Regions from separate parts of the Lysobacter capsici genome, predicted to be linked through region 4. Evidence: riboswitches for the same ligand, from Rfam matches in the RefSeq annotation. Region 4 holds a riboswitch; each other region holds the start of a gene.
The links. A riboswitch is a leader RNA that binds a small molecule or an ion and turns the genes downstream of it on or off. The one in region 4 is predicted to bind cobalamin.
Positions count from the first base shown of each region.

Region 1: another riboswitch for cobalamin. It lies ahead of btuB (TonB-dependent vitamin B12 receptor); the one in region 4 lies ahead of KME82_RS11740 (CoA-acylating methylmalonate-semialdehyde dehydrogenase).
Region 2: another riboswitch for cobalamin. It lies ahead of KME82_RS04860 (ribonucleoside-diphosphate reductase subunit alpha); the one in region 4 lies ahead of KME82_RS11740 (CoA-acylating methylmalonate-semialdehyde dehydrogenase).
Region 3: another riboswitch for cobalamin. It lies ahead of btuB (TonB-dependent vitamin B12 receptor); the one in region 4 lies ahead of KME82_RS11740 (CoA-acylating methylmalonate-semialdehyde dehydrogenase).

Region 1 is NZ_CP076103.1:912,001-919,397, reverse strand. Features, by position in the region: gene bfr (bacterioferritin) at 1-379, opposite strand, end outside; gene KME82_RS03720 ((2Fe-2S)-binding protein) at 671-874, opposite strand; gene KME82_RS03715 (RNA pyrophosphohydrolase) at 999-1,616, opposite strand; tRNA gene KME82_RS03710 (tRNA-Met) at 1,742-1,818, shown strand; gene queD (6-carboxytetrahydropterin synthase QueD) at 1,944-2,306, shown strand; gene KME82_RS03700 (phasin family protein) at 2,815-3,219, shown strand; gene bioD (dethiobiotin synthase) at 3,548-4,219, opposite strand; gene KME82_RS03690 (GAF domain-containing protein) at 4,420-4,902, shown strand; gene KME82_RS03685 (TfoX/Sxy family protein) at 4,899-5,333, shown strand; cobalamin riboswitch at 5,631-5,872, shown strand; gene btuB (TonB-dependent vitamin B12 receptor) at 6,017-7,397, shown strand, end outside.
Region 2 is NZ_CP076103.1:1,197,813-1,205,209, forward strand. Features, by position in the region: gene KME82_RS04855 (ribonucleotide-diphosphate reductase subunit beta) at 1-525, opposite strand, end outside; gene KME82_RS04860 (ribonucleoside-diphosphate reductase subunit alpha) at 689-3,052, opposite strand; cobalamin riboswitch at 3,461-3,743, opposite strand; gene KME82_RS04865 (DUF2339 domain-containing protein) at 3,867-6,626, shown strand; gene KME82_RS04870 (DUF3999 domain-containing protein) at 6,623-7,397, shown strand, end outside.
Region 3 is NZ_CP076103.1:4,791,063-4,798,459, reverse strand. Features, by position in the region: gene KME82_RS19960 (SDR family oxidoreductase) at 639-1,394, opposite strand; cobalamin riboswitch at 1,538-1,798, shown strand; gene btuB (TonB-dependent vitamin B12 receptor) at 1,951-3,840, shown strand; gene KME82_RS19950 (hypothetical protein) at 3,897-4,487, shown strand; gene KME82_RS19945 (hypothetical protein) at 4,558-5,166, shown strand; gene cobO (cob(I)yrinic acid a,c-diamide adenosyltransferase) at 5,163-5,804, shown strand; gene KME82_RS19935 (cobyrinate a,c-diamide synthase) at 5,876-7,195, shown strand; gene cbiB (adenosylcobinamide-phosphate synthase CbiB) at 7,192-7,397, shown strand, end outside.
Region 4 is NZ_CP076103.1:2,740,757-2,748,153, reverse strand. Features, by position in the region: gene mmsB (3-hydroxyisobutyrate dehydrogenase) at 1-827, opposite strand, end outside; gene KME82_RS11755 (enoyl-CoA hydratase/isomerase family protein) at 824-1,999, opposite strand; gene KME82_RS11750 (enoyl-CoA hydratase) at 1,996-2,790, opposite strand; gene KME82_RS11745 (acyl-CoA dehydrogenase family protein) at 2,787-3,965, opposite strand; gene KME82_RS11740 (CoA-acylating methylmalonate-semialdehyde dehydrogenase) at 3,977-5,491, opposite strand; cobalamin riboswitch at 5,636-5,855, opposite strand; gene KME82_RS11735 (hypothetical protein) at 6,199-7,227, opposite strand.

The DNA of each region.
Region 1 (7,397 bases), 1.8 Mb from region 4:
CGGAATCGAGGATATCGGCGAACAGCTTGCGGCTGACGTAGTCGCTGACGGTTTCGCAGTACTTGATCGCCTCGCGCAACAGCGGGATCGCTTCGAGCTCCAGCGCCAGGTCGCAGGTCAGCAGCTCGCGCGGGTTTTCGCCGATGCGCAGCTTGCCCAGCGCCTGGAAGTTCGGCAGGCCGTCGAGGAACAAGATGCGGTCCGACAGCTTGTCGGCGTGCTTCATCTCGTCGATCGACTCGTGGTACTCGTGCTCGGCCAGTTCCTTCAGGCCCCAGTTCTTCAGCATCTTGGCGTGCAGGAAGTACTGGTTGATCGCGGTCAGCTCATTGAAGAGCGCCTTGTTGAGGAATTCGATGACCTTGGGGTCGCCTTTCATGGCCGTGCTCCGACGTTGCAATGGGCGGCACTCTAGCGGTTTCGTCCAAGCCATGACGAAACGCGAATCGTGCGCAACGGGAGGCGAGAATCAGTGCCGTTGGGGTCGCTACGGCGCTACCCATGGCGGACGCGGGGCGGTTCGGGATGCTATGCGCAACGGGCGATCGCGGCTCGGATCACCGAGTCGGTTCGCAGGACAAGGCCGGGCCACAGCGCGAGGGCTGCGGTGAATATCCGGAAGGGGAACTCGAAGTCGGGCCTGGCCCGAATCACACGATGTTGCGACGGCTCAGGCGGCCTGTTGCATCACGTTCAACGGCAGCTCACGCACGTTGCGCGCCTGCTCCAGCAGCGAACTCGCCAGTTCCAGGCAGCTGCCGCAATTGGCGCCGGCACCGGTGCGCATGGTCAGCTCGGGCACGCTGCGGCAACCGGCTTCGGCGGCCTGGCGGATATCGCGATCGGTGACTCCGTTGCAGATGCAGACGTACACGGCGCAGGTCTTTCGGTCATGCAGCCAAGTGGCTGCAGCGCCATTCCGCCACGGATGCGAATGATTGTCAATTAACCGCAACCAACAAGCCCGTAAACGCTTGCCCGGACAGGCCCGACCCGGCTCAGCCGCCCGAATCGGACCCGCTGCCGCGGGCCGGATTGCCGCCACCGAAGGCCCGCGCACGCGGCGGGTGGCCGCAGCCGCCCATCTGCGCCTCGCGCAGGCGCGCTTCCGGGCTGGGTACGGGGACCGCCTGGGGACCGGCGAGCTGGCGCGCGAACGGCGCCAGATGGCGCAAGGCACTGGCATAGACGCCGCGCTTGAACATGACCACATGCTCCACCGGGTACCAGAAATCGACCCAGCGCCAGTGATCGAACTCGGGCTTGTCGGTCAGGTCCAGGCGCAGGTCCGACTCTTCGCCGGTCAAGCGCAGCAGGAACCAGACCTGCTTCTGGCCGATGCAGACCAGCCGGTCGTTGCGACGCACCGCCCGACGCGGCAGGCGATAACGCAGCCAACCCGGGGTCGAGCCGAGGACTTCGACATGCTGTGGGAGCAGGCCGGTTTCCTCGTGCAGCTCGCGGTACATCGCCTCGAGCGGCGTCTCGTCGGTGTTCATCCCGCCTTGCGGGAACTGCCAGCCGTCGCGATGCACGCGCCGGGCCCAGAACAAGCGGCCGTCCGAGTGCATGAGCACGATGCCGACATTAGGCCTATAGCCGTCCGGATCGATCACGATGCGGACTCCAAATTCACTGAGACCGACTCTGCCACGGGGTGGCGCAGACGACAAGTCGGGCAAAGCCGCGCTCAGACGATTGACAAGCGCCCGTCCGGCATGAAGAATTCGCGGTTCCCCATGGCTATGTAGCTCAGCCGGTTAGAGCACAGCACTCATAATGCTGGGGTCGGTGGTTCGAGTCCACCCATAGCCACCATGGATACCCGCGCAGCAAGACCCAGGCCCGCCCGCGCTGCGGGCCTTTTCGTTTCCGGCGCCGGACGCGCCTGCCGCCCCACTCACCGACGCCGCGCCGCGTCCGCACCGCCACCGGTTACCGCCATGACTGCCGTCGATATCTTCAAGGTCTTCACCCTCGAAGCCGCGCACCGGCTGCCGAACGTGCCCGAAGGCCACAAGTGCGCGCGCCTGCACGGCCACTCGTTCCGGATCGAGGTGCATCTGCGCGGCGAACTGGGCGAGCACACCGGCTGGGTGATGGACTACGCCGACGTCAAGAAGGCGTTCCAGCCGATCTACGACCGCCTCGATCACCACTACCTCAACGACATCGAAGGCCTGGAAAACCCCACCAGCGAGCGTCTGGCGGTGTGGGTCTGGGATCAGCTCAAGCCGGTGCTGCCGCTGTTGAGCGAGATCGTCGTCCACGAGACCTGCACCGCGGGTTGCCGTTATCGCGGCTGAGGCCACGCCTTAGAGTCCGGGCCGGATCGGTCCGACCACGCGCCGATCGGCGCGGCCGCGAACGTATCGCTGTTTCGTCTTCGCGCCGGCCTGGATCCGGCGAGGTGCGTTCGCCCGCGGCACCGCAACCTCGCCACTCACGATCGCTGCGCCGGAACGCAACGGCGCGTTATCCGACCGCGCGCGCAATTCCGCGATTCGGCTGCGATGAGCGGCGCCGCGAATAGTTGGTCTGTCATCCAGCCCATGCACGGTGCCTGCGATCGGCCGACCGAACTCAAGAGCGCCGGCCGACACGCGCCCGGCCCGGCGCATTCGCTCCCCGTTTCGCCCCTTTGCGACGCTTTGCCTGAACAGCTGCCTCGGCGCTAACCAGCTGAATAGGCGAGCTTTATGAACGGTTGGCGACCGCTCGTCGGGTCGATGTTGCATCGCAACAAAGCCGGGCCTATGCTGCACCGCACAATCCAGTCGTTCTTCGTCTGGACCCTCACTCAGGAGCTCAGCCATGTACCAGCAATTCAACGAACAGTTCGCCGCCGCTACGCGCCAGTTCGCGGACACGGCCGCTCAGGTCAACCGCCTGGCCCTCGACAACGCCGGCGCCGTGTTCGGTCTGCAGATCGCCGCGATCGAAGAGCGCGTCAACGCGACCTTCGCTTTCTTCGGTGAAGCCGCCGAAGCGCGCGATCCGGAAGCCTTCAAGACCCTGTGGCCGAAGGGCGTGCAGGTCGCTCGCGAAAACGTCGAGCGCGCCGTCAGCACCGGCCAGGAAGCGTTCGGTCGCACCGTGAAGGCCAACGAAGCCATCGCCGAGCTGGCCAAGTCGCAGATCGAAACCTCCGCCAAGGCCACCCAGGCCAACGTCGAGAAGGCTACCAAGGCCGCGACCAAGGCGACCGCTGCGAAGTAATCGCAACCGTCTCTCTCTCCGGCTGGTAACGCGGATACAAAAACCCGGCAGCGCAGGCTGTCGGGTTTTTTGTCGCCTGCGCGAACGTCGCCGTGCGGGTGGGTCGCTGGCGAATGCCTGATCGCCGCGGATCGCGGCCGATCGCCTCGATCGCTTAGATCGCTTCGCTGCCGCGCCTTCGACGCAGGGAAACAACCGTGCGGCTGTCGCCCCGCAAGATTCCGGGACCGAAACGCGAACCGCTCATTCGAACTCGCCGCATCCCAGGTTCGCAGCCAACCATCGCAACGCTCAACTTCGCGCGACCCGCATCGCGGATGCCGCGTTTTCAGAACACCGGCGTGAGCAACCCCGCCATCGCGCCCGGATCGGGCGACGGCAAATACGGCAACCGGCCCCAGCACGGCACCGGCAGGCGCCGGCACAGGATCCGGAAGTTTTCCTCGGCGCTCGCCATGTGCGGATCGATGCCGTTGGCGATCCAGCCGACCAGCCGCGCGCCGTCGGCCTGGATCGCGCGCGCACTCAGGCGGGCGTGGTTGATCGCCCCCAGGCGCATGCCGACCACCAGCACCACCGGCAGGTCCAGTGCGCGCACCAGGTCGATCTGATCGAGCTCGGCGCTGATCGGCGCGGCCCAGCCGCCGACGCCTTCGACCACGACTGTATCGGCCTGCGCCGACAGCCGCGCATACGCCTGCTGGATCGGCGCGAGCGCGATCTCGACCCCGGCCAGCGCGGCGGCGATCTCCGGGGCCAGCGGTTGCGGCAGCGCGTAGGGATTGACGTCGTCGTAGCGCGGGGTCGGCGCACTGGCCGCCTGCAGCAGCAGCGCGTCCTCGTTGCGCCAGCCCTCGGAGGTGGCGTCGCAGCCGCTGGCGACCGGCTTCATGCCGACCGCGCGCGCGCCCAGCGAACGCAGGCAGTGCAGCAGCGTGGCGCTGGCCAGCGACTTGCCGATGCCGGTGTCGGTGCCGGTGACGAACACACCCTTGGGCATCGGGCCGCGCGGAAGTCGGAGGGAGTCGGTCATGCGGAAGCGCCGGGGCCTAAGACAGGAGGTTGGACAGGTGGAGCAAGGCGGCGAAGATGTGGGCTGCGCGGGCGTTCAAGTCACCGTGGATGTGACTCATCTCGCGCTTTCCAGCGATGCCAGCCGGCCATGGTAGTCGCGGCAGGCCCCGCTGTTACACTCCCTGAATGTTTACAGCCTCCACACTTTCGGGCGGAAAGCCCGAGCAGTACGCCCAGTTGATCGATCAGGCACGCGGCCTGCTCGACGGCGAGCGCGACCGCGTCGCCAACGCCGCCAACCTGTCGGCGCTGGTCAACCAGGCGTTGCCGGAGCTCAATTGGGTCGGCTTCTATTTTTACGATGGCACCGAATTAGTGGTCGGACCGTTCCAGGGCCTGCCGGCCTGCGTGCGTATTCCGCTCGACAAGGGCGTGTGCGGCGCGGCGGCCTCGAGCCGCCAGACCCAGCGCGTCGCCGACGTCCACGACTTCCCCGGCCACATCGCCTGCGACGCGGCCTCGCGGTCGGAGGTGGTGGTCCCGTTGTTCAAAGGCGAGCGGCTGATCGGCGTGTTCGATCTCGACAGCCCGGTGCCGAACCGGTTCGATGCCGACGACCAGGCCGGCCTGGAAGCCCTGGCGCAGGTTTACCTGGAGTCGGTGGCATGACCGCGGCACCCAAGATGCGCAATATCGGCCCGAAAAGCGCGGCCTGGCTGCGCCAGGTGGGTCTGCGCACGCACGAAGATATTGCCGCGATCGGCACGGTCGAGGCGTTCATGCGGGTCAAGCGCGCCGGCTTCAAGCCGACCTTGAACCTGCTTTACGCGATCGAAGGCGCACTGCTCGACTGCCATTGGCAGGAGATCAGCGACGAACGCCGCCAGGAGCTGATCCTGGCCGCCGAAGCGGCGACCGCGCTGCTGCCGGCGCCGCGCAACAAGCCGGCCGCCGCGCCGGTGCATACGACCATGCATGCCGAGGAACGGCACGAGGACGCCTCCGCGTACGACGGCGGTCCGGCGGCGCATGACGACGACGATGCGGTCGGCGGCGATGAGCGGCACGGCGATCAGGACGGCGAAGAACGGCACGATTGAGATCGGCCGGTTGGGTCGGCTTTGAGGTGCGAGGTATCGGTCAGCGGCCGATGCGGCATGGCGGCGTTGACCGTCGCCTGACCCGCCAGCGCAAGCGCCCTCATCCGCCCTTCGGGCACCTTCTCCCGCGCAGGAGAAGGGAGCTTCGGTGAGCTTGCTGAGCGCCTGGCGGTCCCCCAAGCCCGAATGCTCCAGCGGCAGAGCCTCCACCCAATCTCGCGTTACCGAGCCCCTCTCCCGCTTGCGGGAGAGGGGTTGGGGTGAGGGCCGCCCGGACTTTGCCCCCCGCATCGCGTAGACTGCGCACCGCTTCAAGGTGACCCCACGGCTTGCGCCGCCGGGGTTGAAACGGGAAGCCGGTGACACGCCCTCCTCCGATCGGACGAGCCGGCGCCATTCCGGCACTGCCCCCGCAACGGTAAGCCAGTCAGATCGCGGCATCCGCCACTGTGCAAGGCACGGGAAGGCGCCGCGACCGGAGTCGACCCCGCGTCGGCCCGCTGGCGAGTCCGGAGACCGGCCTTGGGGTGCTACAGGTTGCGATGCGGAGGGCATCGCGGCGGCTGTTGCACTTCGTGCGCCTTCCGCTGCCCGCTCGCCTTCCCCCGCAACCGCCCATTCCGCTGTCGTAATCGCGTGCGCCACGGCGCGCGCGCTGGAGCTTCCCCATGCCGGTTGCAAGTCTGCGTGCCCTGAACCTTTCCTTCGCCATCGCCTGCGCCCTCGCGCTGCCGACCGTCGCGGCCGCGGCGCCCGCCGGCGAGGCCACCGACCTGGACGAAGTCGTCGTCACCGCCAACCGCACCGCGGTCAGCGTCAACGACCTGCTGACCCCGGTCGAGGTGCTCGATCGCACCGACATCCAGCGCAGCCAGGCACGCGATCTGAACGATCTGCTGCGCGGCCGCGCCGGCATCACCCTCGCCAACCAGGGCGGCGCCGGCAAGCTGACCACGCTGTTCCTGCGCGGCAGCGAATCCGACCACGTGCTGGTGCTGGTCGACGGCATCCGCATCGGTTCGCCGACCTCGGGCCTGGCCGCGCTGCAGGACCTGCCGCTGGAGCTGATCGACCGGATCGAAATCGTGCGCGGCCCGCGTTCGAGCCTGTACGGCGCCGACGCGATCGGCGGCGTGATCCAGGTGTTCACCAACCGCGAGCAGCAGGGCTTCGCCCCGCGCATGCACGTCGGCGGCGGCAGCAACGACAGCATCGAATTCGGCACCGGTTTCGGCGGCCGCAGCGGCCGCGGCTGGTTCGGCGCCGACTACAGCTTCCGCAAGACCCAGGGCATCAACGCCTGCCGCGGCGCCGGCTTCCCGGTGTTCGCCGGCTGCTTCACCGACGAGCCCGACCGCGACGGCTACGAGAGCCACTCGCTGTCGCTGCGCGGCGGCGTCGAAATCAGCGATCAGTGGAGCATCGAAGGCCAGGCGCTGCGCGTGGAAGGCGAAAACCACTACGACGGCGACTTCGGCAACTATTCCGAAACCGTCCAGCAGGTGATCGGCGGCAAGCTCGATTGGCGTGCGTCGGATACGGTGCATGTGCAGCTCAGCGCGGGACGCAATGTCGACGGCTCGCAGAACTACGATCTCAAGAGCCCGGGCGCGTATCCCGGTAGCGTTTCTCCGGGGCAGCGGATCGGCTTCTTCACCACCAATCGCGACAGCGCGACCTTGCAGGCCGATTTCAACCTGTTCGAAGGCCACACGTTGACCGCGGGCTTCGATTGGCTGCGCGACGAGGTCGACAGCAACACCGTGTACGACGAACTCGAACGCGACAACAAGGCCGGTTTCGTCCAGTACCAGGGCCGCTTCGGCAACCAGTCGTTCGAAGCCAGCGTGCGCCGCGACGACAACGAACAGTTCGGCGGCCACACCACCGGCGGCGCCGCGTGGGGCCTGAATTTCGCCGAGCGCTGGCGCGTGACCGCGGGCTACGGCACCGCATTCAAGGCGCCGACCTTCAACGAGCTGTACTTCCCGTTCTTCGGCAACGCCAATCTCAAGCCGGAAGAATCCAAGACCTGGGAACTGGGCCTGGCGTACCGCGGCGATA
Region 2 (7,397 bases), 1.5 Mb from region 4:
GCAGATCAGGTTGAGCAGGAACTGGCGGCGCTGCTCGCGCGTCTCGATGCGCTGCAGGCCCTGGATCGAATCCATCCAGCGAAAGCAGAACTCGGCCTTGGCCCGGATCGAGGCGATGTTCTCGACCGCGTCGAAGGCCTTGGCGCGCTCGTTCGGGTCGGGCAGGTAGGTGTCGAGCAGGGTCAGGTAGAACTGCACGTGCAGCGCTTCCTCGTACAACTGCCGCGACAGGTACATGCGCGCTTCGGGCGCGTTGATGTGCTGGTACAGGTTCAGCACCAGATTGTTCGACACGATGCTGTCGCCGGTGGCGAAGAACGCGACCAGGCGCTCGACCAGATGCCGCTCGGCCGGGCCGAACTTGTGCTTGAGATCGTTGACGTCCTGCGAGAAATCCACTTCCTCGACGGTCCAGGTGTTGCGGATCGCGTCGCGGTACATCTCGTAGAAATGCGGGTAGCGCATCGGCCGCAGGGTGAGATCGAAACCCGGATCGAGCAGGAGGCGGTTTGAATCGGTGGACATGGTGGTTCCTTGGATATTGCGTCCTTCTCCCGCTGGCGGGAGAAGGTGCCCGAAGGGCGGATGAGGGCGCGAGAAGGTCGGTGACGACGCAAGCCTGGCGCTGCGCGAAGCCCTCACCCCGGCCCTCTCCCGCACGCGGGAGAGGGAGCAAAGCGGAGGCGGCTTACTGGCAGGCTTCGCAGGACTCGGGATTTTCCAGCGAGCAGGCGATCGCCTCGCTGGTGGTGAATTCCACCGGCACCAGCTCGGGCTTCGGCGTCGCCGCGACCGGCGCGCTGACCGTGGTCTTGGCGATCTTCGTGGCCGGACGCGAACGCAGGTAATACGTCGTCTTCAGGCCCTTCTTCCACGCGTACATGTACATCGAGCTGAGCTGGCCGATGTTCGGGCTCTCGATGAACAGGTTGAGCGACTGGCTCTGATCGATATACGCGCCGCGTTCGGCGGCCATGTCGATCAGCGAGCGCATCGGCAGTTCCCACGCGGTGCGGTAGACCTGACGCAGTGCATCGGGCACTTCGGTCACCGACTGGATCGAGCCTTCGGCCATCTTGATCCGGTCGCGCATCTCGGCGGTCCACATGCCGAGCTTCTTGAGTTCCTCGACCAGGTACTTGTTGACCACCAGGAAGTCGCCCGACAGCGTTTCGCGCTTGAACAGGTTCGATACCTGCGGCTCGATGCACTCATAGCAACCAGCGATGGACGCGATGGTCGCGGTCGGCGCGATCGCGATCAGCAGCGAGTTGCGCAGGCCGTGTTCGGCGATGCGCTTGCGCAGTTCGTCCCAACGCTCGGGCTGCGACGGGGTCACGCCCCAGGCCTCGAACTGCAGCTCGCCGACGCTGGCGCGGGTGTCGTCGAACGACGGGTGCTTGCCGTGCTCCATCGCCAGTTCGTTCGACGCCGACAGCGCGTGGAAATAGATCGCCTCGGCGATTTCCTGGGCGAGCTTGCGCGCAGGCTCCGAATCGAACGGCAGGCGCAGCTTGAAGAACACGTCCTGCAGGCCCATCGAACCCAGGCCGACCGGACGCCACTTCAGATTGGCGCGGCGCGCGGTTTCGATCGGGTAGAAGTTCAGATCGATCACGCGGTCGAGCTGGCGCACGGCCAGGCGCACGGTCTCGGCGAGCTTGTCGAAATCGAATGCGCCCTTGCCGTCCTCAAACATCTCGACGTGATGCGAGAGGTTGATCGAACCCAGGTTGCACACCGCGGTTTCGTCCTGCGAGGTGACTTCCAGGATCTCGGTGCACAGGTTCGACAGATGGATGACGTTGCCGTCGCGCAGGGTCTGGTTGGACGCGCGGTTGGACTTGTCCTTGAAGTTCATCCAGCCGTTGCCGGTCTGCGCCAGGGTGCGCATCATCCGGCCGTAGATGTCGCGCGCCTTCACCTTTTTGGCGGTCAGGCCGGCGGCTTCGGCGGCGTGGTAGGCGCGGTCGAAGGCTTCGCCCCACAGGTCGGTCAGCTGCGGCACCTTGGACGGGTCGAACAGCGACCAGTCGGCGTCGGCCTCGACCCGGCGCATGAATTCGTCGGGAATCCAGTTGGCCAGGTTGAGGTTGTGGGTGCGGCGCGCTTCGTCGCCGGTGTTGTCGCGCAGCTCGAGGAATTCTTCGACGTCGGCGTGCCACGGCTCCAGGTACACGCAGGCCGCGCCCTTGCGCTTGCCGCCCTGGTTGACCGCCGCGACCGAGGCGTCGAGCGTCTTCAGCCACGGCACGATGCCGTTGCTCAGGCCGTTGGTGGAACGGATCAGCGAGCCGCGCGAACGGATGCGCGTGTAGCTCAAGCCGATGCCGCCGCTGAACTTGCTCAGCTTGGCCACGTCCATGTAGCGCTTGTAGATGCTTTCCAGCGAATCGTCGGGCGAGTCGAGCAGAAAGCAGCTCGACAGCTGCTCGTGGGTGGTGCCGGCGTTGAACAAGGTCGGCGACGACGGGATGTAATCGAGCTGGGCCATGCGGCGGTACAGCGCGAGCGCGTCGCTGACGTCTTCGCTCAGCGCGCAGGCGATGCGCAGGAAGAACTGCTGCGGGGTTTCGATGACGGTGCGCGCGGTCGGATGGCGCAGCAGGTAGCGGTCGTACAGCGTGCGCAGGCCGAAGTAATCGAACTTGGCGTCGAGGCTGCGGTCGATCGCGTCGTTGAGCTTGCGCGCGTTGGCCTGGACGAAGGTCACCAGGCGCTCGTTGATCAGGCCCAGCTCATGGCCGCGCTGGATCGACTGCGAGAACGCATGGATCTCGATGCCGGCGACTTCCTTCTCGATCACGCCGGCGAGCAGGCGCGCGGCGAGGCGGCCGTATTCGGGTTCTTCCGCGGTCAGCAGGGCGGCGGTGCGGATCGACAGTTCGTCGAGTTCCTGGGTGGTCGCGCCGTCGTACAGGCCGGAGATGGTGCGGGTCGCCACGCGCATCGGGTCGATCGAATACAGGTTCTCGCCGCTGCGGGTCACCGCGCGCACGATCTTGTTGAGGTCGACCGGTTCGCGACGACCGTTGCGCTTGGTCACGCTCATGGTCAGGTTGGCGGCGGGCGGGGTCAGGGCGAAACCGGGCGCGGCGTCGTGCGCATCGCGGGCAACGGGTTTGGCGGGGGCGGCGGGGGCGTCCGCGACGGGGGCGGCGGACGGGTCGGTTGCGAGCGTGGTCATGAGCGTTACTCCGGGGCGTGGATGCACGGTGCGGAGACGCCGACGCGCCACCGACGACGAACCGCGCGCGCGGCGTCACTGATGGCACGGCCGTGCCCCCGCGGGCGGGAATCTCGGAGCTTGCTGGCTGGGTGTCGCGCGGCCCGAGACGCGAGGTCCGGGACGGCCCGCTCCGCGCATCGCGCCGGAACGGGCGGGCGCGACGGTCGACCGTCGTGCCGCGACACCGGCCGTCTTCCTCCGAAGACTCCTTAGGGCCGGGACCGCGCGGTGTGCGACGCGCGGCTGTCGGCAGGTCTTCGGGCTCGGGACCCGGAGCGAGAAACGGGCAAAGAGAAGTGAGCGACGAGGGGTGACCCGTATCTCACTTTTCTTTGCCCGTGTCCCGTTCCTCCTACCAGGATCGCTTCCCAGGCATACCGCCCAGTGCCATGACCCGTTCGTTTCCCATACCGCTGCGGGGCAGCGCCGGCTTCGAAGCGCGCGTGAGCGCGATCCCTACCGGCTTCCCTTTTCAGCCGACCTCGCGATCGGCACCGACGGGCACAACATAGTGTGGTTACGCGATTTCGTCAACGCGATATGTGGTAAATGAATCGTGTATATAAGGAGTGAAGGCAATGCTTCCCTACGCCTCACATCGGTGTAACCTGCCCGCCATAAGGACTGGGGAACTGTGATGGAAGCACTGATTGTCTTGCTGGGACTGGGTTTGCTGCTGGTCCCGGTTCTGCTCATCGTCGCGCTGGTCCAGGTGTCCGGACTGAAATCGCGGGTGAGCGAACTCGAACGCCGCCTCACCCAGGCCGCGCCCGCCCCGTCGGCCCGTCCTGCACAGGTCGCGCGCAACGCCGACGACGAGACCCTGGCCGAGCGCATGGCGCGCGAAGCGCCGCCGCCGTCGCGACCGCAGGCGGCCGTCCCTGATGCCGCCGCCGCGCCGCCCGCGCACGTGTCGCCCGTGCCGCCGCCCACTGCCACCACCGCGGCTTCGCCGCCGCCGTTGCCGCCCACACCTCCGGCCGCCGCGCCGCCGCCGCGCCCGATGCCGCCACGCCGGCCGGCCGCGCCGGTCGAGCCCGACGTGTTCACCCTCGGCGTGCGCTGGGTGCGGCGCTGGTTCACCGAGGGCAACGTGCCGGTCAAGGTCGGCATGCTGGTGTTGCTGGCCGGCGTGGCCGCGTTGCTCAAGTACGCCAGCGACCAGGGCTGGATGCGGGTGCCGATGGAGTTCCGTCAGGCCGGCATCGCGATCGCGGCGATGGCCGGGCTGGTGTTCGGCTGGCGCCAGCGCGAACGCAAGCGCATTTTCGGCCTGAGCCTGCAGGGCGGCGCGATCGGCGTGCTGCTGCTGGTGGTGTTCGCCGCGTTCAAGCTGTACGGCATGATCCCGGCCGGCGCGGCGTTCGCGATCAGCGTGGTGCTGGTCGCCGGCGCCGGGGTGCTGGCGGTGAAGCAGAACGCGCTGGCCCTGGCGGTGTTCGCGATACTCGCCGGTTTCCTCGCGCCGATCTGGCTGTCGACCGGCTCGGGCAACCACGTCGCCTTGTTCGGCTACTACGCCGTGCTCAACGCCGGCATCTTCGCGATCGCCTGGTGGCGCGCGTGGCGCATCCTCAATCTGCTCGGCTTCGTGTTCACCTGGGGCATCGGCAGTTTGTGGGGCGTGCTCAAGTACCGGCCGGAGCATTTTTCGACCACCGAGCCGTTCCTGCTGCTGTTCTTCGCGTTCTACCTGCTGATCCCGGTGCTGTACGCGCGCCGCCGCGCGGCCGGACGCCGCGATCTGATCGACGGCTGCCTGGTGTTCGGCACGCCGCTGATCGCGTTTACCTTGCAGGCCGGGTTGCTCGAAGGCGACCGCATGCCGCTGGCGTTCTGCGCGCTCGGCCTGGGCGCGATCTACGCCGCGCTGGCGTGGTGGCTGCGCCGCGATCAGCGCTTCGTCGCGCTGGCGACGCCGTACGCGCTGCTGGCGGTGGGTTTCGCCACCCTGGCCGTGCCGCTCGCGCTCGCCGCCGAAGCCACCGCCTGCGTGTTCGCACTGGAAGGCGCGGCGCTGATCTGGCTGGGCTTGCGCCAGCAACGCTGGTTGCCGCAGATGACCGGCATGGGCTTGCAGGTGGCCGCGGCGCTCGCCTTCATCATCGGCGCCAGCGATTCGGTCTGGGACGGCGACACGCCGCTGCTCAACGCCAACTTCGCCGGCGCGCTGCTGATCGCGCTGGCCGGTTTCGCCAGCGCCTGGAGCTACCGGCGCAGCGCCGACCGCACGCCGGCCGCGCTGTTCTACCTGTGGGGCATGGCCTGGTGGCTGGCGGCGACGGGCAGCGAGATCGCCGACTTCGTCGCCGACCGCAACAGCGCCGATGCGGTGCTGATGCTGGTCGCGTTCACCGGCTGGATCGCTTCGGAAGTATTCCGTCGCCACGACTGGCGCGCGCTGTCGGCGACCAGCACCCTGGCGATGCTCAGCGGCCTGCCGCTGGTGTTCATCCAGATCGATCAGCACCAGCAACCGTTCGCGGCATTGGGCTGGCTGGCCTGGGCGCTGTACGCGGCGTTCGGCGGGCGTAGCCTGCTCAACCTGCGCGAGCGCGCCGGCAGCGAACTCGCGGTCGCGCATCTGGGCTGGTTGTGGTCGTGGGCTTTGGTGCTCGGTCTGAGCCTGTTCCGCTTGTTGCGGATGTCGGTGGACGACGGCGTGGCCAATTTCGGTTCGGGCTGGACCGCATCGGCGTTGCTGCTGCCGATCTTGATCATGGCCGCGCTGACCTTGTGGCGGCCGAACCTGATCGCGCAGCCGCTGGCCGCGCGGTTCGGCCAATGGCGCTCGGTGGCGATGGCGTTGTTCGTCGCCGCGCTGGTGGCGGTGATCGCGCTGGCCTTGACGACTCCGGCCAACCCGCATCCGTTGATGTGGCTGCCGTTGCTCAATCCGTTGAGCCTGATGCAGCTGGCGACGCTGGTGGTGGTCGGCGCGTGGCTGGCCTCGCCGATGATCGACCCGACGGTGCGCGCGCGCCGCGTGCCGGTGCTGGCGGTGGCCGGCTTCGTGCTGATCACCGTCGAGGTGCTGCGCAGCGCGCACTTCTGGGGCCAGGTGCCGTGGGACGCGTCGATGTTCTCGACCAGCCTGGTGCAGACCAGCCTGACCGTGGTCTGGAGCGTGCTCGGCGTGGCCGGCTGGATCGCCGGTTCGCGCCGCGGCCAGCGCGTCCTGTGGCTGGCCGGCGCGGTGCTGATGGCGGTGGTGTTGGTCAAGCTGGTGTGGATCGACCGCGGTCACCTGGGCAATCTGCTCGGCATCGCCTCGTTCATCGCCTACGGCTTGCTGTGCATGTTGGTCGGTTACTTCGCGCCGGCGCCGCCGAGCAAGCCCGACGATTCCGCCGCTCGCCCGGATGGCGAGGACGATTCACGAGAGGTCCAAGCATGAAGCGCAGTGTCCGCAACGGTGTGTTGATCGCCGCCGCCGTGCCGCTGCTGGCGCTGGCCGGCGCGCGCGAGGACTACGCCCGGCAGTGGCCGTTGAACCTGGGCCGCGACGATGCCGGCGCGTACCGCGTGGTGCTCGACGACAGCGTGTATCGGCAGGCCGACAGCGCGCAGTTGCGCGACATCGACGTGCTCGACGGCAGCGGCGTGCCGGTGCCGGCGGCGGTGTTCACGCCCGAGCAGCCGTTGGCGCGCGCGCCGCAGCGCGTGCAACTGCCGTGGTTCGCGCTGCCGGCCTCGCCGTCGGGTTCGAGCACGCAAGGCTGGGAACTGGTCAGCGAGATCGAAACCGACGGCCGCCTGCGCCGGGTGGAGGCGCGCAGCACCGGCAGCGACACCAGCAAGTTGCCGCAGACCTCGTTGTTGCTCGACGCCAGCAAGCTGCGTTCGCCGATCCTCGCGCTGGAACTGGAATGGACGCCCGGCGCCACGCTGGACGCGGCGTACACGGTCGAAGGCAGCGACAACCTCGATCAATGGCGCACCTTCGCCAGCAGCGGCCGCCTGGTCGATCTGCAACGCGGCGGCCAACGTCTGGTGCAGCGGCGGATCGTGTTCGACGCCATGGGCGAACAGGCGCGTTACCTGCGGCTGACCCCGCAGGACCCGAAATCGGCCGCGCAGATCAGCGCGGTCACCGCCGAACTGGCGAGCACCGCGGCCAGCGCGCCGCTGCAATGGCGCGAGTTGAAAGGCAAGCGAGTCGAGCAGC
Region 3 (7,397 bases), 2.1 Mb from region 4:
GGCCAGGATCCGGCTAACGCAAGTAGCCAAAAGGTGCTAGGCGTCTTGGAATCGGGAATCGGGAATCGGGAATCGGGAATCGGGAATCGGGAGTCGGGAGTCGGGAGTCGGGAGTCGTAAGAGCAAAAGCGATTGCGCTTCTGCTTTTGCTCGTCATTCCCGCGAACGCGGGAATCCAGTGACTTGAACGCAGGCCCGGGGCGCGACGTCGTAGCCGATGTTTCGTCAAAGTCACTGGATTCCCGCGTTCGCGGGAATGAGGGCAGGAGAGGATGCGGATATCTGGCCGATCATCGCGTCGTCGCCTTTACGACTCCCGACTCACGACCACCGACCATCGACCATCGATCTGCTTTTGCTCGTCATTCCCGCGAAGGCGGGGATCCAGTGACTTGAACGCAGGCCCGGGGTGCGACGTCGTAGCCGATGTCCCGTCAAAGTCACTGGATCCCCGCCTTCGCGGGAATGACGGTAGGAGAGGATGCGGATATCTGGCCGATCATCGCGTCGTCGCCTTTACGACTCCCGATTCCCAATTCCCGACTCCCAGCTCCCAGCTCCACAAATAAAAAACGCCGGGCCGCAAAACACGCGAACCCGGCGTCCGGAAGAAGGAGCGCGGCGCGCGGCCGCGACGGTCAGCTGATCAGCGCGCCGCCGTCGACATCGATCACCGTGCCGGTGACGAAGGCGTTGTCGATCGCGAACAGATAGGCCGAGGCGATTTCGTCGGCGCTGCCGACCCGGCCGACCGGCAGACGGTCGCCGACCCGCGCCAGCATCGCCATGCGCGCCATCGGCTCCAGGCCGTTGTAGCTGTCGCTGTCGGTCAGGCCGGGGCTGACCGCGTTGACCCGCAGCGGCGCCAGTTCGCGCGCCAGTACCTTGACGCTGGCTTCCAGCGCGGCGTTGATCAGGGTGCGGCCTAGCGCGCCCGGAGTGGCCTTGCGCGCGACGATGCCGGTGGTCAGGGTCACACTGCCGTGGCGGCTCAGATAGGGCAGGGCCAGCTGCACCGCCTGGATCGAGCCCCACAGCTTGCGTTCGAACGCAAGCCGCACCTCGTCCAGGTCCAGCTCGGCCAGGCGCAGGCCCGGCGAGGGCGCGCTGGCGGTGATGACGAGGTGGTCGATCTGGCCGGCGTGCTCGAACAGGCGGCGCAGGCTGTCGGTGTCTTCGAGCAGGGCCTGATGGGTCTCGATGGTCGACTTGGCCAGCGGCCGCAGGCTCTGCGCGGTGTCCTCCAGGCTCGGCAGGTGGCCGCAGGCGAGCATCAGCTCGCCGCGGCGGCGCGACAAACGTGCCGATACCGCACGGCCGATGTTCGACTGCGCACCGATCACGAGACTGCGGACGATCGGCGCGGGGCTCAGGCGGACATTGGCTGCGCTCATGGCGTGGCTCGGTTTACGGAGAATGTGCCTATCCTGCGCAACAGCCGGAACTGGATGAATCAGACGCGTCCGAAATGTGCCGGCAACTTCCCAAATGAACACGGCGGCGCCCATACCGTGGCGTTTGTGTGGGACGCCGCTGCTAAGATGCCCGCGCTCAAGGTGATCGCCGGCACGGTTCGGCGATTGAAACGGGAATCCGGTCGCGTCGCTGTCGTTCGTCAGCGCGTTCAAGCCGGAGCTGCCCCCGCAACGGTAGGCGAGTAGACGCAGCGCAATCGGCCACTGTGTTTCGACACGGGAAGGCGCGCTACGGAAGAGGCGGCATCGCTCGGTCCAGCAACGACCGCGCCGGCCGCGCTTCGCTCGCAAGCCCGGAGACCGGCCCGGAGCGCGAACCGACAGGCGGAGGGCCGGTCTCGGGCGTCGTGCGTCCGCGCGCGCCTGCGTTGCATCCCCCGCGTGTCACGACCCTGTCTGGACCGCGCGGGTGAGGCGCGGCCGTGGAGACCTGCCAGTGACTTTGCGTACCCGTTCCTTTTCGTGCCCGCGGCGTGTGCCGTCGCGGGCGTCCACGCTGCGTGCGCATATCTTGACCGCCAGCGTGCGCCTGACCCTGAGCGCCATCGCGCTGCCCGCATTCGCCGCGCCGGCCGCGGTCGATCTGGACCAGTTGGTGGTGACCGCCACCCGCACCGCGCAGACCCAGGACGCGACCCTGGCGGCGGTGACCGTGATCGATCGCGATGAGATCGAACGGCGCCAGCCGTCCTCGCTGCCCGAACTGCTGCGCGGCACCCCGGGCGCGTCGCTGGCCAACAACGGCGGCGCCGGCAAATCGACCTCGCTGTTCCTGCGCGGCACCGAATCGGACCACGTGCTGGTGCTGATCGACGGCATCAAGATCGGTTCGGCGACCAGCGGCGGCGCTTCGTTGCAGGACATTCCGGTCGAACAGATCGAGCGCATCGAAATCGTGCGCGGGCCGTTCTCCAGCCTGTACGGCTCCGAGGCGATCGGCGGGGTGATCCAGATTTTCACCCGTCGCCCGCAAGGCCCGTTCGCGCCGAGTTTCGGCGTATCGATCGGCAGCAACGCGACCCATCGCGCGAGCGCCGGCGTGGCCGGCAAGGGCGAGCGCGGCTGGTATTCGATCAACGCCGCGCACGAAGACACCGACGGCATCAATGCCTGCCGCGGCAAGCCCTCGCCGGGCGGCGCGGGCTGTTTCACCAACTCGCCCGATCGCGACGGCTATCGCAACAGCTCGTTGACCGCTCAGGGCGGTTATCGCTTCAACGACCAGTGGGACGCCGAGGCGCGCGTGTTCCGCGCCGAAGGCAACAACCACTACGACGGCAGCCAGAACAACGAGGCCGACAACGTCCAACAAGTGGCCGGCGCCAAGCTGCGCTACCAGCCCAGCGAGCGGATCACCCTGACCGCCAACGCCGGCCACAGCGCCGATCTGAGCGACACCTACAAGAACGGCAAGTATTCGAGCACCTTCGACACGCGTCGCCAATTGGGCTCGGTGCAGGGCGATTTCGGTATCGGCTCAGGACTGTTGAGCACGGGTTTCGATTGGCAGCGCGACGAAGTCGAAAGCAATACGGCGTATGCGCGCGACCATCGCATCCTGCGCGGCGCGTTCGCCCAATGGCAGCGCAGCTTCGGCGCGCACGCCGTGCAGGCCAGCCTGCGTCGCGACGACGACAGCCAGTTCGGCGGGAAAACCACCGGCAGCGCGCTGTGGGGCTGGGACCTGAGCGAATCGCTGCGGCTGACCGCGAGCTACGGCACCGCGTTCAAGGCGCCGACCTTCAACGAACTGTATTACCCCGGCTACGGCAATCCGCTGGTGCAACCGGAAACCTCGCGCAGCGTCGAAATCGGCCTGCGCGGTACTTACGGCGCGCAGCGCCAGCACGTGTGGTCGCTCAATGCGTTCCAGACCCGGATCGACGACCTGATCGCCTACGACGCCTCGATCGGCGCGCCGGGCAATGTCGATCGCGCGCGCATCCGCGGCCTGGAAGCGGTGCTCGATACCCGCCTGGCGCAGTGGGACCTGCGCGCCAGCGCGACCTGGCTGGACCCGCGCAACGACAGCCCCAACGCCTATCGCGACAACTACCTGCCGCGGCGCGCTCGGCAGAGCGCGCGCATCGACGCCGATCGCCGTTTCGAACTGGGCGCGGCCTCGTCCTGGTCGCTCGGCGCCAGCGTCTACGCCGCCGGCGAGCGTTACGACGAGTTGGCCAATACCCGCCGCCTGGGCGGCTACGCCTTGACCGATCTGCGCCTGGGCTATGCCTTCGACGCGGCCTGGAGCCTGCAACTGTCGGCCAACAACGTGTTCGATCGCCGTTATGAAACCGCGGCCTTCTACAATCAACCCGGTCGCAACTATCTGTTGAGTCTGCGTTACCGCCCCTCCCGCTGACGGATCAGCCCCCCGCCGGCCGCCCGCGCGGCCGGTTCGCAACGAGAGAGCCGCCGATGAATGTTTCGTCCCGACCCGCGCAATACGGCCTGTTCGCGGCCTTGCTGACGCTGATGCTCGCCACCCGTTTCCATCATTTCGGCGATGCGCTGCATCTGCCCGACGCCTCGATGGCGGTGTTCTTTCTCGGTGGCCTGTATTTGCGCCGGCACGCGGCGTTCGTCGCTTATCTGCTCGCGGCGGTGGCGATCGACTACATCGCGATCACCGGGCGCGGACTGAGCTTCTTCCAGCATTACTGCGTGACGCCGTCGTACGCGTTCCTGCTGCTGGCCTATGCGGTGCTGTGGTACGCGGGCCGGATGTATGCGCCGCACATGGCGGCGCGTCCGCGCGCCTTGCTCGGCGGGCTTGGGGTGGCCTTGCTGGCGGCCAGCGTGTCGTTCCTGATTTCCAACGGCGCGTTTTATTGGTGGGGTGGGCGCTACCCGCAGCCGCATTTCGCCGAGTACATCGAGCGGGTGTGGAAGTGGGGGCCGTTGTTCGTGCGCACCACGCTGGGTTATGTCGCCGCGGGCTTCCTTGCCCATGCGCTGATCGCGCGTTATGCGCGGCTTCGCGAGGCGCGGCCGCTCGCCGGGGCGTGATCGCGCCGGATGCATTCACCTCGTCGTTCGCGGCGTGGTTGTTCGAAACCGATCTTCACGGAGTCTCATGATGTCGACGATCGATCCCGTTGCTTCCACCGGATTGCCGCTGCGTTCGCGTCCGGTCCAGGCCGCCGCCGGCCTCGCCCTGGCGGTGCTGATGATCTGCACCCGCGGCCAGCATTTCGCCAGCGTCGATGCCTTGCCGAGCGCGTCGTGGGCGGTGTTCTTCCTGGCCGGCGCGCTGCTGCGGCCGGGCTGGACCTTTCCGGCCTTGTTCGTGCTGTCGTCGTTGCTGGACCTGGCGAGCCTGGCCTTGGGCCGGGTCACCGACTGGTGCCTGTCGCCGGCGTACTGGGCGCTGGCCTTCGCCTACGGCGCGCTGTGGCTGGGCGGACGCTATTACGCGCGGCTGCATCGCGATCACTGGAGCACCGTGCCGCGCCTGGTGTTGGTGCTGCTGGCGACGTCGGTGGTGGCCTACCTGATCTCGAAAGGCGGGTTCTACTTCCTGTCGGGCCGTTATCCCGACGCATCGTTGGCGGGTTTCATCGATCGCATTCCACAGTATTACCCGCGCACGCTCGGCACCCTGGCCGGTTACGTCGGCGCCGGTTTCCTGGTCTATGCGGCGTTCCGTTTCGCCTCTATCCGCCAACGCAGCGGAGCGGCCGCATGAGCGTCGGCAGCGAAGACACGAAAGATCGCGCAGGCTATGCCGCGACCAGCGACGAACGCCATCGCGAACGCATGCAGCGCAAGAAGGAACTGATCGATCGCAAGATCGCGCGCGCGACCATCGAGCGCGGCGTGCTGGTGGTCAACACCGGCAACGGCAAGGGCAAGAGTTCGTCCGGCTTCGGCATGCTCGCGCGCTCGTTGGGCCACGGCTTTCAGTGCGGCGTGGTGCAGTTCATCAAGGGCAGTTTCTCGACCGGCGAGGAAGCGTTCTTCCGCCGTTTCGAGGAACTGGACTATCACGTGATGGGCGAGGGCTTCACCTGGGAAACCCAGGACAAGGAGCGCGACATCCGCGCCGCGCAGGCGGCCTGGGCGATCGCCGCGCGCATGCTGGCCGATCCGGGCTACGACTTCGTCCTGCTCGACGAGTTGAACATCGCCCTGGCGCATCGCTACATCGCGCTGGACGACGTGCTCGCCGCGGTCGCGGCGCGGCCGCCGCAACAGCACGTGGTCATCACCGGACGCGGCGCGCCCGATGCGCTGATCGAAGCGGCCGATACCGTGACCGACATGCGCGTGGTCAAGCATGCGTTCAAGGCGGGGATCAAGGCGCAGAAGGGGATTGAGTTGTGATGGGGGCGGGAATCGGGAATGGGGAATCGGGAATCGTAAAAGCGGATACGTCGGAGCTTGTTGCTCCTGCGATTCCCCATTCCCCATTCCCGATTCCCGAGGGCAGCGCCAGCTGCCCGGCCCTGCTCGTGTCCGCTCCCGCCTCCGGCCAAGGCAAGACCAGCGTCACCGCGGCGGTCGCGCGCTGGCATGCGCGGCAGGGGCGGCGCGTGCGGGTGTTCAAGACCGGGCCGGACTTTCTCGATCCGATGGTGCTCGAACGCGCCAGCGGTCACGTCGTGCAGCAGCTCGATCTGTGGATGTGCGGCGAAGCCGACGTGCGCGCGCGCCTGCATACGGCGGCGCGCGAGGCCGATCTGATCCTGATCGAAGGGGTGATGGGCTTGTTCGATGGCAATCCCTCGAGCGCCGATCTGGCCCAGGCGCTGGGCGTGCCGGTGCTCGCGGTGATCGACGGGTCGGCGATGGCGCAGACCTTCGGCGCGCTCGCCACCGGCCTGGCGCGTTATCGCGAAGGCTTGACGGTCTACGGCGTCGCCGCCAATCGCATCGGCAGCGCGTATCACGCGCAGTTGCTGCGCGAGAGTCTGCCGGCCGATCTGCGTTGGCTCGGCGCGTTGCCGCGCGATCCGGCGCTGGCCTTGCCCGAGCGCCATCTGGGGCTGGTCGCTGCGGGCGAGTTGGGCGATATCGATGCGCGCCTGGATGCGCTCGCCGATGCCTGGGCCGCGCATGCCGATGCCGAATTGCCGCCGCCGGTGGAATTCACGGCGAGTGAGCCGGTCCACGTGCCGCCGCTGCTGCAGGGCCGGCGCATCGCGATCGCCCGCGATGCCGCGTTCTGTTTCGTCTACCCCGCCAATCTGCAACTGCTGATCGAGGCGGGCGCCGAGTGCATCGCGTTCTCGCCGCTGGCCGGCGACAGCCTGCCCGACTGCGACGCGGTCTGGTTGCCCGGCGGCTATCCCGAACTGCATCTGCCGGCGTTGTCGGCCAATGCGGCCTTGCGCGAGGCGCTGCATGTGCATCGCGATGCCGGCAAGCCGATCCTCGCCGAGTGCGGCGGCCTGTTGTACGCGCTCGATACGCTGAGCGACCGTGACGGCAACTCCGGCGCGATGGCCGGCCTGTTGCGCGGACATGCGCAGATCCAGCCGCGCATGGCCGCGCTGGGCCTGCAATCGGTGGAATTGCCCGAGGGCATCCTGCGCGGGCATACCTTCCACTATGCCCAGGCGCAGATTCAGGCCACGGCGATCGCGCAATCGAGCAATCCCAACGGCGGGCCCAGCCGCGAAGCGCTGTATCGCGACCGGCGCCTGAGCGCCAGCTTCGTCCACTTCTACTTTCCGTCGAACCCGCAGGCCGCCGCGCGCTTGCTCCTGCCATGAACACCGCGTCGCTGTCGGCCACGATGCTGTGCGGCGTGGTGTTGGACGCTTGGCTCGGCGAGCCGCGGCGGCTGCATCCGCTGGTCGGTTTCGGCCGTTTCGCGCGTGCGCTCGAAAGCGCCTTGCACGCCGACAGCCGCAGTCGCGGAGTGATGGCGTGGTTGCTCGCGGTGGTGCCGTTGAGCGCGGCCGCGTGGTGGCT
Region 4 (7,397 bases):
CTGTTCATCGCGTACAGATTGCGCGCCAGTTCGCCCAGCGGAATCGATGCGCCGACGCCCATCGCGGCTTCGGCGGCCAAGCCGAGATCCTTGAGCATGAGGTCGTTGCCGAAACCGCCGCTGTAGCCGCGCGATGCCGGGGAATTTTCGAGCACTCCCGGCCACGGGTTGCACACCTCGGTCGCCCAACTGCGGCTGGTGCTGACCGCCATCATCTGCGACAGCACTTTCGCATCCAGGCCATGCGCGACGCCGAGCGCGAGCGCTTCGCCGGTCACCGCCATGATCACGCCCAACGCCATGTTGTTGCACAGCTTGGCGACTTGCCCGGCGCCGCTCGCGCCGACGTGGAAAATGTTCTTGCCCATCGCCTGCAGGATCGGCCGCGCGCGTTCCAGCGCATCGACGTCGCCGCCGACGATGAAGGTCAACGTACCGGCCGCCGCGCCCGCGGTGCCGCCGGAAACCGGCGCGTCGATCATCGCCACGCCCCGCTCCGCCGCGGCGGCCGCGACTTTCTGCGCCGACGCCGGCGCGATGGTGCTGCAATCGATGACCAGGGCGCCCGGTTCGATCGCCGCGAGAATGCCGGTGTCGCCGAGATACAGCCCTTCGACATGCCGGCTCGCCGGCAGCATCGAGATCACGATCTGCGCGCCGGCCACTGCGGCCGTCGCGCTGGCGGCCGCATGCGCGCCCGCGGCCACCGCACTGCCGACCGCGGCGACGCTCAGGTCGAACACCTGCACTTCGAAGCCGGCCTTGAGCAGGTTCGCGGCCATCGGGCCGCCCATGTTGCCAAGACCGATGAAAGCGATACGGGTCATGCCGGGTTCTCCACACTGCGCTCGAGGTCGGCCAGCGGATGCGCATCCCGTGGCCACGGCGCGACGAAGAACGGCGCGGCCCAGGCCGGCGAAGCGTCGGCCATCGTGGCCGGGTTCCACTTCGGATTGCGGTCCTTGTCGATCAACAAGGCGCGGATGCCTTCAGCGAAGTCGCCATGCGCGGCGCAATGCAGCGACACCAGGTATTCGAGCCGGAACGTGTCGGCCAACGACAGCGTCGCCGCGCGCTGTTGCAGTTCGTAACCCAGTCGCGCCGAGCCCGGCGCGCCCGCGACGAAGGTCTTGCGCGCGGTCTGCAGCCACGGATCGTCGTGATCGATCGCTTCGATGCGCGCGATGATGGTGTCCAGATCGTCGGCATCGCAAAGCTGTGCGATCAAGTCAGCGTGCTGTTGCAGTGGCCCGGCCGGTGCGGGCTGCGCTTGCGCCCGCAGCAGCTCGGTCAGCAGCTCACGGTCTCGATCGCCGTTGCCGCTCCACTGCGTCGCGGCCAAGGCCGTGAACACAGCGTCGTACCGCTCCTGCGGCACGAAGTGATCGGCCAGTCCCGCAAAAATCGCGTCGCCCGCATTCAGAGGCGCGCCGGTCAAGGCCAGGAACAGGCCGCTGCGTGCGGGCGCGCGCTGCAACAACCAACTGCCGCCGACATCCGGGTACAGGCCGACGGTGATTTCCGGAAATGCCAATCGCGAACGCTCGCTGACCACGCGATGACTGGCGCCGGCCATGAGACCGATGCCGCCGCCCATGACGATGCCGTGGCCCCAGCACAGCACCGGCTTGGGATAGGTGTGGATGCGATAGTCGAGGCGGTATTCGGTTGCGAAGAACGCGGTGGCCTGCCGGTTGTCGCGGATATCGCCGGAGCCGGCGGCCTGGTACTCGCGCATGCCGCGATACAGGCCGTGCAGATCGCCGCCGGCGCAGAACGCTTTCTCGCCCGCGCCCTGCAGCACCACCAGCGCGATCGCATCGTCGCGCGCCCACGCCGCCAGTTGCGCATCGAGCAGTTGCGCCATTTCCAGCGATAGACCGTTAAGCGTGGCCGGCGCGTTGAGCGTGGCGATGCCGATCCGTTTGCCGCTGACTGCACCGCGTTGTTCGAACAATACCGGCGCCTGCGCCGCTATTTCCAGGACCGAGGCGTTCATGCGTTCTTCCATTGCGGCGCGCGCTTTTCCAGGAACGCGGCCACGCCTTCGACCTGGTCGGAGCTGTCGAACAAGTCGACGAACGCCTCGCGCTCGCTGACCAGCGCGGTCGCATGCGATTGCGAACGCGTGGCCTGCACCAGCGTCTTGCACGCGGCCACGCTGGTCGGGCTCTGCTTCTCGGCGGCCTTGGCCCAGGCCAGCGCGCGCGCTTTCGATTCGCCCTTGCCGACCACCTCCTCGACCAGGCCGATGCGCAGCGCGGTCGTGGCATCGACGCGCTCGCCGAGCAGCATCATCCGCTTGGCCCAGCCTTCGCCGACCAGGCGCGCCAGGTTCTGGGTGCCTCCCGCGCACGGCAGCAGGCCGACGGTCGCTTCCGGCAAGGCCAGTTGCGCCTGTTCCTCGACGATGCGCAGATCGCAGGCCAGCGCGCACTCCAGGCCGCCGCCCATCGCGTAACCGTTGATCGCGGCGATCGACACGCCGCGGAACGCGCTGAGGGTTTCGAAGGCTTCGCCGAAGCGGCGCGCCGCGTCGCGCGCCAGGGCCTTGTCGCCGCTGGCGAACTGCTTGAGATCGGCGCCGGCGGAAAAGAACTTCTCGCCTTCGCCGGTGATCACCAGCGCGTATACGTCGCGCTGCGCGTCCAGATCGCGGACCAAGTCGCGCAGGGCGGCGAGGCTGTCGCGGGTCCAGGTGTTGGCCGGCGGGTTGCTCAGGGTCACGATGGCGGTGTGGCCGTCGATCTCCAGCGTCAACCCGGTGTAGGACTTCTCGGCAAGACTCATCGCAATTCCTCGTCGGTGTTGAGCAGATGGCGCGCGATGATCACGCGCATGATTTCGTTTGTGCCTTCCAAAATCTGGTGGACCCGGCAGTCGCGCAGCAGGCGTTCGATCGGGTATTCGCGGATGTAGCCGTAACCGCCGTGGATCTGCAGCGATTCGTTGCAGATCGCGAAGCCCGCATCGGTGGCGAAACGCTTGGCCATCGCGCACCACACGGTCGCGTCGTGACTGCCCGCGTCGACCTTGCGCGCGGCGGTATGCACCATCTGGCGCGAGGCGATCAGCTGCGTGGCCATGTCGGCGAGCTTGAACTGCAATGCCTGGAACTCGGCGAGTTTCTTGCCGAACTGGCGACGCTCGCCCATGTAGCGCCGCGCCGCGTCGAGCGCGCCCTGGGCCGCGCCGAGCGAACAACTGGCGATGTTCAAGCGCCCGCCGTCCAGGCTCTTCATCGCGATCTTGAAGCCGTCGCCTTCGCGGCCGAGCAGATTGCGCGCCGGCACCCGCACGTCGACGAAGCTGATGCCGCGGGTGGGCTGGCTGTTCCAGCCCATCTTCTCTTCCTTGCGCCCGTAGGTGATGCCGGCGCTGTCGGCGGCGACCGCGAACGCGCTGATGCCGCGCGCGCCCTCGCCGCCGGTGCGCGCCATCACCACCAGCACGTCGGTCGATCCGGCGCCGGAAATGAAGGCCTTCGCGCCGTTGAGCACGTAGTGATCGCCATCGCGCACCGCGCGCGTCTTCAGCGATGCCGCGTCCGACCCGGCGCCCGGCTCGGTCAGGCAATACGACGCCAGCCGTTGCCCGCTGGCCAGCGATGCGCCCCATTCGCCGCGCACCGCGTCGTTGGCGTGCGCGGTGAGCATCCACGTCGCCATGTTGTGGATGCTGATGAAGGCCGCCGTCGACGGATCGACCGCGGCCAGTTCCTCGAACACGATCGCCGCGTCCAGCCGGGTCAGGCCCGAGCCGCCGGCGGCTTCGTCCACGTACAGGCCGCAGAACCCCAGTTCGCCGGCCAGCGCGATCGCTTCGCGCGGGAACACGCACTGCGCATCCCAATGCGCGGCGTGCGGCGCCAGTTGCGCGAGCGCGAAATCGCGCGCCGCGTCGCGATAGGCGGCCTGTTCTTCGCTCAGTCCGGTCGGCGCGGCCGCGGTGGCCTGCCAGTGCATGACCGCGGCCATCACTTGAGACTGATCGTGGTGTTGACGCCGTGGCCCTGGGTCTCGTCGTCGAACCAGCGCGCGGTGACGGTCTTGGTCTGGGTGTAGAACATCACCGCCTGCTTGCCGTACGCGCCCAGATCGCCGAGCTTGGACGCGCGCGAACCGGTGAACGAGAACAGCGGTACCGGCACCGGGATAGGCAGGTTGATGCCGACCTGGCCGATGTCGATCTCTTCCTGGAACTTGCGCGCCGCCGCGCCGGACTGGGTGAAGATCGCGGTGCCGTTGCCGTTGGGATTGGCGTTGACCAGCGCGATCGCGTCGTCGAGCGTGTCGGCTTCGAGGATCACCAGTACCGGGCCGAAGATTTCCTCGTCGTAGATGCGCATGCCCGGCTTGACTCCGGAGAACACGGTCGGGCCGATGAAATTGCCTTGTTCGTACCCGGGCACCGACGGCTTGCGTCCGTCGAGTTCCAGGCGCGCGCCCTGCTCCACGCCCGAGGCGATCAAGGCTTCGACGCGCTCGCGCGCGGCGCAGGAAATCACCGGGCCGACATCGGTGCCCGGCTCGGTGCCGGCGTTGACTTTCAGCGTTTTGGCCTTCGCGACCAGATCGCCAATCCAGTGCCGCGCCTCGCCCACCATCACCGCGGTCGATGCGGCCATGCAGCGCTGCCCGGCCGCGCCGAACGCGGCGCCGGCCATGGCGTTGAGGGTCTGTTCCTTGTTCGCGTCGGCCAGCACGACGGCGTGGTTCTTCGCGCCCATCATGCACTGCACGCGCTTGCCGGCCAGCGAAGACCGTTGATAGACGTGGGTGCCGACCTTGGTCGAACCGACGAACGACACCGCACGGATGTCGGCGTGATCGCAGATCGCGTTGACCACGTCCTCGCCGCCGTGGACGACGTTGAGCACGCCCTTCGGAATGCCGGCCTGCAGCGCCAGTTCGACCAGGCGCATGGTCACCAGCGGGTCCTGTTCGGACGGCTTGAGCACGAAGGTGTTGCCGGTGGCGATCGCCATCGGGAACATCCACAGCGGGATCATCGCCGGGAAATTGAACGGGGTGATGCCGGCGCACACGCCGAGCGGCTGCAGCAAGGTGTAGGTGTCGACGCCGCCGGCGACGTTGTTGGCCAGTTCGCCCAGTTGCAGGTTGCCGATCGCGGCGGCGTGCTCGACCACTTCCAGGCCACGGAACACATCGCCTTCGGCGTCGGGCAGGGTCTTGCCTTGTTCGGCGGTCAGGATCGCGGCGAGCTCGCTCATGTGCTCGCGGATCAACTGCTGGTATTTGAGGAAGATGCGCGCGCGCGTGCCGATCGCGGTCTTGCGCCAGCTCTTGAACGCCTGCGCGGCCGCGGCGACCGCGGCGTCGACTTCCTCGCGCGTGGCCATCGGCACGCGCGCCAGCACGACCTGAGTGGCCGGGTTGACGACGTCGCGCCATTGGGTGGTGGTGGATTCGACGAATTCGCCGTCGATCAGAAGCTTGACCGTCGCGACCTCGGTCGCAACGCGATGCATTTCGTTCATGCTCGTTCTCCGTAACGCACACCCGCGGATAAGCGGATGTCGCGGAGACGCAAGACAAGGCGAGGCAACGGCGAACGCAGGCCGACTGCATCAGCTCGTCCGGTTGCCCGCCGCAACATCCGAGGAGGACATCGCATGCGATGCCCGCCACGGGCCGGTCTCCGGGCTTGCGAGCGATGCCATCGCATCACCCCGACACCTTCCCGCGCGAACGCAGTGGTGAAACGTCGGGTTTTCTCGCATACCGTTGCGGGGGCAGCGCCGGCCTTGGACGATCCCGTCCGCACCGGCTTCCCGTTTCACCCTGCGCGCCGGTATGGCTTGGCGGCAGGACACCTGTGGCGTGCGCAGTGTAGTGCGGGGGTACGGTGTGGACAAGCTGCGGGGGCGTATGTGGGGGGTGAGGTGCGTTGGCGTGCTGTGCGGTAAATGGGGTTGTCACAAGGACGAGCCGATGTGACCTCGGCGCCATTTTCAGGACGTCATTCCCGCGAAGGCGAGCTTCTCCTTACTTCAGCGAAGCCGAATATCCAGAGACTTCAGCGTCATCCTTCCAGAACGTCATTCCCGCGAAGGCGGGAATCCAGAGAGCTCAAACGTTCTCGCACGAAAGGCGCTGGATTCCCGCGTTCGCGGGAATGACGCTCTTGAAAGATCGTTAGTGTGGTTGTGTAGATACGACTTCGAAAAAGCACGCCCTACTTCGCGCAATCCGAAAGTTTCTTGTCCGCATACCAAACCGCGCGACGCGCCTGGTCGTACGCCATGTCGGCCGTGCGCGGCAGCAGTTGTTCGATCTGGATCGGATCGCCGCCGCGCGCCGCGGCGTACTCGGCGCGTTGCAGGTCGGCCAAGTGAGTCAGCACCGGCGCCACCAAGGTCTTCAAGCGTTGCCGGTCGCAACCCGCGGCGCGCGCTTCCAGTTCGCCGACCCACTTGCGCACGCGCCGGCTGGCTTCGCCCTGCAAGCCGGGCGCTTTCTCGAACGCGATCGGCGCGGCCTTATACGCATCGCCGGTGGCTTCGCTGCCCAGGTCGGAAGGCCGCTCGTGCAAGGCGGGATTGAAACGGATCGGCGGCGGCGGCCGCGCGCGGACTTCCTGCACCTGTTTGCGATGCGGCAGTTTGGCGATCACTCGTTTCAGGCCGGTCTTGAGTTTCTTGGTCGCCACCTCGCTCAAAGTGCCGTCGCTCTCCCACTCGCCGCCGAACACGGTGCCTTCTTCCGGTGCGATCGGATTGCGGCGTTCGAAGATCGCCTGCGCCTGTTTCGCGCCGCGATCGTTCGCGCCACCGGGTGGATCGGTGTCGGGCTTGCGCATCGGGTCCACGGCGACACCCGCGGGCAATACGATCTGTCCGTCGGCGGCGTACAGCCGATTGCTGGCGGGCGGCGTCGTTGGAGTCGGCGGCGGACGGATCGACAAATCGGGTAGCCGCTCGCTGCGAGGCGGCGCGGGATTCGGCGAGGTCGCGGCGCCAGAAGCGCTGCGTTGGGTTGGCGGCGTTGACTGCGTCGGCGGCACGAGCGTGGGTTGTTGCGGCGACGGCGACGGTTGCGTATCGGCGACAAGACGCTCGATATAGATCACATCGAGTTCCGACGCAGTGGGCGTCAGCTCGGGCATCCGGAACAGCAGCCAGCCGCTGAGCAGGCAAAACGCGAGGGCGATCAGCACGGCGGCGACATGGACGAAGAAGTCCTGCGGAAGCGCTGCCTTCTTCATTCGTCCTTCGCCGTGGGCGGGTGTGATGGATGCGTCATTGCGAACGCGGGTACGCGTAACCGGCCTCGATGCGAAGCGCATCGCGGACCAGCGGGTTTTCTATCGGTGGATGCTCCGCACACACGCTGCGACTCGCACAACCGCACGCCGAGGCGGCGATCGCTGTGCGC